2 regions of the Pseudoalteromonas sp. bablab_jr010 genome follow, and region 2 is predicted to be linked to the other one. Evidence: predicted binding sites of a transcription regulator. Region 2 holds the regulator's gene; the other holds the start of a gene.
What was found. Region 2 encodes LexA, which represses DNA repair genes until DNA is damaged. Its sites were predicted from a motif close to TACTGTATNNNNATACAGTA; they were not measured.
Positions count from the first base shown of each region.

Region 1 (5,056 bases), on a different contig from region 2:
CGAGCAACAATTTTTGAGAGGTCTTCAACTGAATAAAACTCTAATCGCTGTACGATGCCAAAACGGTCTCTAAGTGGTGAGGTGAGTGAGCCTGCACGCGTTGTTGCACCAATTAAAGTAAATGGTGGCAAATCAAGCTTGATTGAACGTGCTGCAGGGCCTTCACCTATCATGATATCCAGCTGATAATCTTCCATTGCTGGATACAAAATCTCTTCGACTTGCGGGCTCAAACGGTGAATTTCGTCAATAAACAGTACGTCACCTTCTTCAAGGTTCGTTAAAAGTGCGGCTAAATCCCCTGCTTTTTCAAGCACTGGCCCCGACGTTGTTTTAATATTAACGTTAAGCTCGTTGGCAACAATGTTTGCAAGTGTGGTTTTACCAAGACCCGGTGGACCAAATATTAATAAGTGATCCAGCGCTTCGCCACGATGGCGAGCAGCCTCAATAAAAATTTCCATTTGCTGCTTAACATGCGGCTGGCCTGTGTAATCGGTTAACAGTTTTGGTCGTATGGCACGATCAACACTGTCTTCGTTACTTTGTTCACTCGCATCTATTAAGCGATCTGCTTCAATCATGGTTTACTCACAACATTGATTTTAGAGCTTCTTTAATTAGAACCTCGGTCGTCATATCTGGTTTGTTCACTGTTTTAACCGCTTTTTGTGCTTGCGGTAGCTTATAGCCTAATGCCACAAGTGCTGATACAGCATCATCAGCAGCATTATTTGCTACTAGGGTATCATCACTTGATGGCTCAATGACGGCATTATCGCTAAATGGTGTAAATAAGTCATTACCCCAATTTTTAAGCCTGTCTTTCATTTCGAGCACTAAACGCTCAGCCGTTTTTTTACCAACGCCCGGTAGTTTAACCAGTGTGGTCGCATCTTCATTATTAACACAACTAACAAATTGCTGCGCCGACATACCCGATAAAATAGCTAGACCAAGCTTTGGCCCTACACCATTGGCTTTTAAAAGCTCTCTAAATAAAGCGCGTTCGGTTTTGTTGTTAAAGCCAAATAATAGCTGGGCATCTTCACGTACCACAAAATGGGTATAAATAATCGCTTGCTCACCCACTGCCGGTAAATCATAAAAGCAAGTCATGGGCATTTGTACTTCGTAGCCTACACCACTTACTTCGATAAGAATTTCTGGTGGCTGCTTTTCAACAAGTAAGCCATTTAATCGACCAATCATATTACTTCCTTAATCGTCCTCTTACGGTTTTGCTCGCACTGCCCGCAAGTTTTATTAAATTTTGTTCTGAGTGTGCATGACAAATAGCAATTGCTAAAGCATCTGCGGCATCGGCTTGAGGGGTACCTGGCAGCTTTAAAATGTTTTTAACCATATGCTGTACTTGAGACTTATCGGCTCCGCCATTACCTACAACGGCCTGCTTAATTTGCCTAGCCGAATATTCATAAACTGGCAGCTCTGCCATTGAAGCACCAACGATAGCAGCGCCGCGTGCTTGACCGAGCTTAAGCGCTGAGTCTGGGTTGTGTGCCATAAACACTTTTTCGATAGCAAAACTGTCTGGGGAGAATTGCTCTACCAATTGACTGATCCCTTGGTAAATCATTTTTAAGCGTATCGGAAAATCGTGATCGGCCAATTTAATGCAGCCACTGCCTAAATAAGTGAACTTAGCACCTTGGTGGGCAATCACGCCGTACCCTGTTAATCGTGAACCAGGATCAATCCCTAAAATAATCGCCAACTAACTGACTCGTCTATTATCATTATTATCTGCGGTTAATAATGCCAGAGCACTGTATAAATTACCAGTAGCCAATTGCAATTCATAAAAAATGCCCGCAATTGCGAGCATTTTATAGTCAACCTTAATTAAGACATTTACGCGAGCGAGCGTAATAAGCCTTGGGTATTTTTTCGCATTGTGCGGGCTATCATCAAATAACCTAAACATGCCACAAATAAGCCCCCGACTGCTGGGCCAATAACCCAAATATGAGGGTGGAACTTACCTGCTAAATCGAACATTTGTTTTTGCACTATTAACAGAGCGATGTCACTGACAATGGCAGCGACTAAACCTGCAGTAACGCCTAATAATAAAAACTCATATAAGGTGGCATTTTTAATTAAGCGCCCTTTCGCACCTAAAGTTCGCAAAATAACAATCTCTTGCATTCGCTCACCCAAACTTGCTTGTACTTGTGAAATAAGTACTAAAGCGCCACAGGCAACCACAATCGCTAGTACAAAGCCAATCGCTAACGATACTTGCTCTATGGTTGAGCGAATTTGTTTAATGAAGCTTTCAACATCTATCACGTTAACCGTTGGGTATTGACGCATTAGCTCATTAAACTCACGTTTTTTCTCTGCTTTTACATTCACTGATGAAATATAAGTAGCCGGGAAACTCGCTAGCACATCAGGGCTTAAAATAATAAAGAAGTTAGGTTTAAGTGTGGTCCAATTAACCTTACGTACACTGGTAATTTTTGCGTCAAACGATTGCGCACCAATTAGGAAAGTAAGTGTATCGCCTATTTTTACATCAAGGCGTTCAAGCATCGACTCTTCGACCGATGCCTCGGCCACTGAGTTTTCACTAAACCATGCACCGTCGATAAGCTCGTTTTGATTAGGTAAGTCTTTACGCCAAGTTAGGTTTAACTCACGGCCAATACCAGAGCGGGCTTCTTCGTCTTTCTTTTCGTTGTCTTCTTGCGATACTTCGCGGGCAACCAGCTCGCCATTAACAGCGTTTACGCGACCACGCACAACCGGATAGAAATCAGACGTGGGCATATCCTTTTGCACTAAGAAGCTAGTAATAGGCTCTAACTCTTGCTCAGTAATGTTCACTAAAAATGAATTAGGGGCATTTTCGGGAAGCTGCGACTGCCAATCCGAAATCATGTCGTTCTTAAGTACAATTAAAAACAGTAATAGCTTGATAGCCAAAGCAAAGCTAATTAATTGCACAGCATTCACATTGGCACGCTTTTGAATTGACGCAATCGCCAATGACCAACTGTTGCCCGGGCTCAAGCCAAGTTTGCGGCCACCACCAAAAATAACCTTTGATAAAGCAAATAACACCGCAATTAAAAATGCCGTCGAAAGGAACAAAATTGCACTAATTTTGATGTTGTTACTAAATAACCACATCAGTAAAAACACAGTAAGCGCCGACATAGTAAGGTGCACTTTACTTACCAATAAACGGTCGCCTAAGTTACGGCGAAGCACACGGAGCGGCGGAATATCAAATAAATCGAGTAGCGGTTTAATTGAAAACATAACCGCACAAATCACACCCGTGCTAATCGCAATGATCCAAGGTTTTGCCGATGCACTCGGCAATGCTGAGCCCATGGTTTGTGCCAAATAATCAGTGGCAATCGCTTGTAAACCATAACCAATCAGTAAACCCACAATCACCGACATTGAACACACAAGGCTCAAATGTAATAAATAGATTTTACGGATCATCGCGCGGCTACCGCCAAGCGTTTTCATCATAGCAACTGGGTCGTACTGACGTTCACAATACCGTTTTGCCGATACCGCAATAGCAACAGCAGCTAAAATAATGCCTAGCAAACCAGCTAGCAATAAATAACTCTCGGCACGATTTAAACTATTAGAAATAGGTGACTGGCGGTCTTTAACACCATACCAACGTTGGTTTTCTTTCATCTGTGGTTTTAACCACGCATAAAAGGTATCTAAATTGTCTTTTTCGCCAGCATAAAGTTGACGGTAAAACACTCGGCTGCCGGGCTGAATTACCTCTGTTACAGCAATGTCTGCTTCATTGATTAAGATTCGCTGGCTGCTCGAGAACACATTAAACGGTGCATCAGGCTCTTCGGCTACAACATGACTAGCCGTAAAAGTAGCAGCACCAAGCTCTACTTTATCGCCCACTTTAATGTTTAGCGCATAAAACACAGATTCACTTAACCACACTTCACCACGACTTGGGATGTCGTTTGTTACTTCTGGTTGACCAGTCAGGCTAGTTTTTACTTTTAACTCGCCTTTTAACGGATAGGTGTTTGATACCGCTTTAACCGAGCCAAGTTGCATTTCGTCACCGGCAAATAACATGGTATCGAAGTAGGTTATTTTAGCGGTGCGTAAGTTTTCTTGGTTGGCTTTATCTAAAAACTCAGCAGGCAATGCATGGTTACTCGCTAAAACGCGGTCAGCGGCAATAAAGGCGCTGCTTTTTTCTTCAATACTTTGACCAATTCGGTCGGTAACCATAGACAGTGTTAAAACAGTGAGAACAGCTAAGGCTATTGCTGCACTGATCACTGTTAATTCGCCACGCTTAAACTCACGTGAAAACAGTTTTAGTGCTAATTTAGCCCACATTCGCTTGCACTCCTTCGTTTTCTTTAGCAGTTACTAGCTGCCCTGCTTCAATATGTAAAATTTGCTGGCACTTTTGTGCAAGCTGCTCATCATGGGTTACTAAAATAAGTGTCGTGCCGTGCTCTTTATTTAGTTCAAATAATAGAGACTCAATTAACTTACCGTTTTTGCTATCAAGGTTTGCTGACGGTTCATCGGCAAATAAAATTTTAGGTGTGCCAATAAATGCACGAGCAATTGCTACACGTTGCTGCTCACCACCAGATAATTGCGATGGGTAATGGCCAACACGATGGCTCAAACCTACTTTTTCAAGTAGCTCAAGGGCTTGTTGTTTAGCGTCTTTGCTTCCTGCAAGTTCAGCGGGAAGCATTACGTTTTCAAGGGCTGTTAAGCTTTGTACAAGCATGAAAGACTGAAACACAAAACCTACTTTTTCAGCGCGAAGTGCTGCGCGTGCTTCTTCATCTAATTCGTGTAATGCGGCTCCATCTAAATGGATACTACCACCGGTAGATTGGTCAAGGCCGGCCAATAAACTCAATAAAGTAGACTTACCCGAACCTGAGGTGCCTACTACAGCAACTGAGTCGCCCGACTTGACATTAAAGCTGATGTCACTGAGGATGGTCAGGTCGCCCTCAACCGTGGTGACCGTTTTAGAAAGTCCTTTAACTTG
Region 1 is NZ_JACDWV010000070.1:12,202-17,257, reverse strand. Features, by position in the region: gene ruvB (Holliday junction branch migration DNA helicase RuvB) at 1-584, opposite strand, end outside; gene ruvA (Holliday junction branch migration protein RuvA) at 592-1,212, opposite strand; gene ruvC (crossover junction endodeoxyribonuclease RuvC) at 1,214-1,738, opposite strand; gene JIG37_RS05525 (FtsX-like permease family protein) at 1,876-4,377, opposite strand; gene JIG37_RS05520 (ABC transporter ATP-binding protein) at 4,367-5,056, opposite strand, start outside.
Region 1: a site for LexA is predicted at 1,789-1,808, ahead of ruvC (crossover junction endodeoxyribonuclease RuvC). Genes of this name have one in related genera too.

Region 2 (5,056 bases):
TTGCAAGCCCAGTGAACGCGGGCATAACGGCACCAAACACCATGATCAAGCCATGTACGGTAGTCATTTGATTAAAAAAGTGCGGATCGACTAACTGTAATCCAGGCTGAAACAGTTCAGCGCGGATCACCATTGCCATTGCTCCACCAATTAAAAACATGGTGAGTGAAAAAATCAGGTATAAACTCCCGATGTCTTTATGATTGGTGGTGTAAAGCCAACGCTTAAAACCTTTAGCTGGGTAATGATGGTCGTGATGCGCATGCCCAGTTGCTTGCTCGTTAATAACGTTACTCATTAGTTCGCCTCCGCTGCTGCATCAATCGCGGCTTGAATTTGACTCGGTTGGATAACATCGCCGGTGTCATTACCCCACGCGTTTCGCTTATAAGTAATAACCGCAGCAAGTTGCTTAATTGAAAGCTGTTTATCAAACGCTTGCATTGCTGTGCCAGGCTTACCGTGTAACACAATATCTATGTGATCTTTTACATCACCTAATACAATCGGGCTGCCTTTAAGTGCTGGAAATACGCCAGGTAGGCCCATACCGGTAGGTTGGTGGCATGCAGCACAACTAGCCATGTAGACTTGCTCACCCAAGGTCATAAGCTCTTCTTTCGGTAATGTTTGATCAAGCAAAGCAGCATCCGCTGCGGCCGCATTGGCTTTTTCTTGCTTAGCATCTGCAAGCCAATTAGCAAATTCATCTTCAGGTAAGGCTTTCACCACAACAGGCATAAAGCCATGATCTTTACCGCATAACTCAGCACATTGGCCACGGTACACGCCTGGCTCGTTAATACGTGTCCACGCTTCATTGATAAACCCAGGATTTGCATCCTTTTTAACCGCAAAATCAGGCACCCACCATGAATGAATTACATCGTCTGAAGTCATTAAAAAGCGAACTTTTTTATTGATAGGAAGTACTAGCGGTTTATCTACTTCAAGCAAATAATGCTCAGTTTTCTCTGCTTTGTTGTCTATTTGGTCTTTTGGTGTAGATAGAATCGAGTAATAAGCAATGTCTTCACCCATGTACTCATAATGCCACTTCCATTGTGAGCCCGTCACTTTAATGGTGATATCGGCTTTAGAGGCATCTTCCATGGCAATTAAGGTTTTTGTGGCAGGCACAGCCATGGCGATTAAGATGACAAATGGAATGGCAGTCCAAAGTATTTCAACTTTTGTACTTTCATGAAATTGGGCAGGCTTGGCCCCTTTGGATTTACGGTGGTGTATTAAAGCCCAAAACATCACCGCAAATACGATGATGCCGATTACACAGCAGATAATAAATATCGTCATGTGTAACTCATAAACATTATTACTTATATCGGTCACCCCTTTACGCATATTGTATTGGCTATTTGCCAATGCAAGCTCAGGAAGTGCAAACAATATAAGCCACAAGGCGTAACGCAGTTTACCCATGTGACGGCTCCTTTAGATGCTATTGCAAGACGCAAAGCGAAAAGGCGATACAGCAAGGTGCCCATTCGTTTTTCTTATTGTTCAGAGCGACTACGTATCATTTTGACCCACTTATGATACCGACCCCATGACTAACACCTCGCACATTTTTGTGTCTTTTTATTAATTAGGTGTTAATACAGTGTATTAACCAATTAGTTAAAAAATGACCAATAAGCAAGTTTTAATGATAATAAATGTTTATTTTGGTGCAGAAATAACAACTATAATCAGCGCGTTATTTAATGTTTAGGAGTAAAAACGAAATATAAAAAGAGAGGAAAACTGCGCCATATAAGGCTTTAAATGAAGAGTAAGGATTCACAAATCCTAATTAAGTAGTAAAATTTCAGCGGCGCACCAAATTGAGTCAATTTGATGCACCAAATTGGGAACAGTTACATCCAGTCAGCGTTACGAATAACACCTACCGCTAACCCCTCGATGTTGAACGACTCATGCTCAAGGTCAACCTCAATAGGCGAAAACTCTTCGTTCTCAGCGTGTAAAAGTACTTTGCGACCCGCTTTTTCTAGACGCTTAACTGTTACATCTTCATCGACTCGAGCTACAACTACTTGCCCGTTTTCAGCAACTTGTGTTCTGTGTACTGCAAGCAAATCGCCATCCATAATACCAATGTCTTTCATACTCATACCATTTACACGCAGTAAGAAATCGGCTGCAGGTTTAAATAATGAAGGATCAACTTGGCAGTGGCTTTCAACATGCTCTTGCGCCAAAATAGGTTCACCAGCTGCAACACGGCCAATTAAAGGTAAGCCTAGTTGCTCTGGCTCATCTTCTTCAATTAACTGAATACCGCGACTCGCCCCAGGCTTCATTTTGATCATGCCTTTTTTAGCCAGTGCTTTTAGGTGTTCTTCAGCAGCGTTGGCACTTTTAAAACCTAATGTTTGAGCTATTTCAGCACGCGTAGGTGGCATGCCTGTATCTTTAATAAAGACTTTAATTAGTTCTAAAATTTGCGATTGGCGTTTAGTTAATGGGCGCATACAACTGGTTTTCCATACAGTACATTTAACTGTGAGTATATACAGTTATTTGAAAATCGCAAATTTAAATTAACCCCATCATATTGCTACAAAACTAACATTGAACCACACCGAAAGATGCCATAAGGTATTAGCTTTAATTAGCAGGCTAAGGAAACACAATGAGTATTTGGCACCACCCAATCACGTTAGAGCTTTGCAAAGAGCTAGAACAAGGGATCACCGGTCAAGGCACTTTAATGAAAACTATGGGCATTGAGGTGACTGAAATTGGTGATGATTATTTAATGGCAACTATGCCTGCTATTCCTGAGCATCATAACCCTATGGGTATGGTTCATGGCGGAGCAAACGTTGTATTAGCAGAGACAGTGGCAAGCTATGCAGCCAATTTCGTGGTTGATTTCAATAAGTTCTATGCTGTTGGCCAAGAAATTAATGCCAACCACATGAAAGCGTCACGCAAAGGAACGTTAACAGCAACAGCAAGACCGCTGCATTTAGGTAAGCGAACATCTGTTTGGGATATTAAAATTACCAATGCCGCAGGAGAGCTTTGCTGCGTATCAAGAATGACCGCAGCTGTTGTAGAGCGATAAATTCTGGCTATTTTTCAATAGGATAAATAGTAATTTCAATCCCTGCACCAATTGCTGAGATACGTAACAAGGTGTCGGCATGCAGGGGTTGGTTAAAGCATTTAGGCGAATTACCTGATTCAAAGCCTATATCAAATGTACGCTTTGAGCACGATAACCACTGTTTTAATGCATTGCGCGAGCAAGACTCAATAAGCTCGCAAAGCTGGTTAATGGCTTTATCTGGAGAGCTGATATCTGCGGTTGCTTCAATACGTGCTAGTTGGCGGTATTCATCTTGGTCATAATGTAAAACCATGGCGTTTTTCTTCAAATCAGCAACAAGCGCACTAATATCGTGCTTTGATTCAAGCTCCAGATCTACATTTAAAAATTGAATTTCCGACATACTCTCGTTTTTACCCTCTGTTGATATCGACTGAAACTTTAACTCAGTTTTGTATATATACCAAATCTAGAATACAGTTAATGCGACATTATGCCGCATTGGCAATCTAGCTAAACAACTTAAAATAGCGCCCACATAACAATAATAACGGGGTAATAATGAATAAACGCCTGTTTAAGTATGCTCGTAAAGGGCATAAATGGCTTGGCTACTTACTTGCTTTACAGATCTTTTTTTGGCTCTTAGGTGGGCTGGTAATGAGCTCATTACCACTTGAAAAAGTGCATGGCAAACATTTGGCTAATCGCAGTTTAAGTAGCCCATTTTTATTGTCAGACTACTTAGCATCTGTTGATAAGATAACAGCGCAATTTGAGCAAATTGAAGGTATTAAATATAGCCATTTTTTAAATACCCCGATTATAGAAGTTACATCCTCTAGCGGTACGTTTACTTTTGATGGCAGAACAGGTGCTAAAATGCCTGCACCGAGTAAAGCGCAAATCATTGAAAATGCGCAAGCTCACCTGCTTATTGACGCAAAAATAACGCAAGCGCAGTTATTAACAAAAGGGCCTAGAGAAGTCGGTCACAAAGCCAATGTTTGGCAAATTAGCTTCGATGATTGGCGATCAACAACCTTATATTTAGATAGCCAAACCGGTAACCTTATTACTGTGCGCAGCACCCTGTGGCGCATTTTCGACTTTTTCTGGATGCTACACATTATGGATTATGATGAGCGTGAGAACTTTAACAATCCACTACTCATCAGCTTCTCGGCCACCAGCGTACTATTTTGTATTACAGGAGTTCTCTTGTTACTACAAAACGTTCGAATTAAACGTAAAAAGCCAGCTACACGTGTTGGTCAATCAAAATAGGATTGCCATCTGGGTCGGTGATAATAAAACTCGCGTCACCGGCCTTTTGTATTTCTAATCCTTGTTGCTGAAATTGTGCAGCTAATTGCTCAAAGGTTGCAAATTCATCCAAAGCTTCAGCATTTTGATCCCACCCTGGGTTAAAGGTCAGCATGGTTTTGTCGAACATACCTTGAAACAAACCAATTAAATGTTCACCGTTTTTCATAATTAGCCAATGCTGTTCTATCTCCCCAGCAAACTCGTTGAAACCTAGCTTTTCATAAAACTGCTTTGAAGCACGAATATCTTTGACATTTAAACTCACTGAGAAGGCACCTAATAACATAGTTGTAATTCCTTTAATTAAAACGGCCTAACAACTATAGCTGAGTTGAAAAACTTTTCATTTTTAGAATAGTCGCTCTAAAATAGCGCTTCCTGTAGTTCACTGATGTGATGGATATGCGTTTATTTCTATACTTAGCCCTGTGTTTTATTTTCACTTTTCCTATATCCGCTAAAGAATTTTCGAGCTTTTACAGTGCCAAAAAGCATTTAATTAAGAATCTACCAAGCAACAGTAAAAGCTTATATTGTGGCTGCGACATAAAGCGCCAAGGTAAAAAACTTGTGCCAGATCCTGATGCGTGTGGTTATATTCCTAGAAACCCTGTCACCCGCTCAGGAAAAGAGAATGCCCGCGCAAAA
Region 2 is NZ_JACDWV010000029.1:77,590-82,645, forward strand. Features, by position in the region: gene ctaD (cytochrome c oxidase subunit I) at 1-298, opposite strand, end outside; gene coxB (cytochrome c oxidase subunit II) at 298-1,440, opposite strand; gene lexA (transcriptional repressor LexA) at 1,878-2,495, opposite strand; gene JIG37_RS01070 (hotdog fold thioesterase) at 2,657-3,094, shown strand; gene JIG37_RS01075 (hypothetical protein) at 3,102-3,482, opposite strand; gene JIG37_RS01080 (hypothetical protein) at 3,641-4,366, shown strand; gene JIG37_RS01085 (VOC family protein) at 4,341-4,694, opposite strand; gene JIG37_RS01090 (endonuclease) at 4,811-5,056, shown strand, end outside.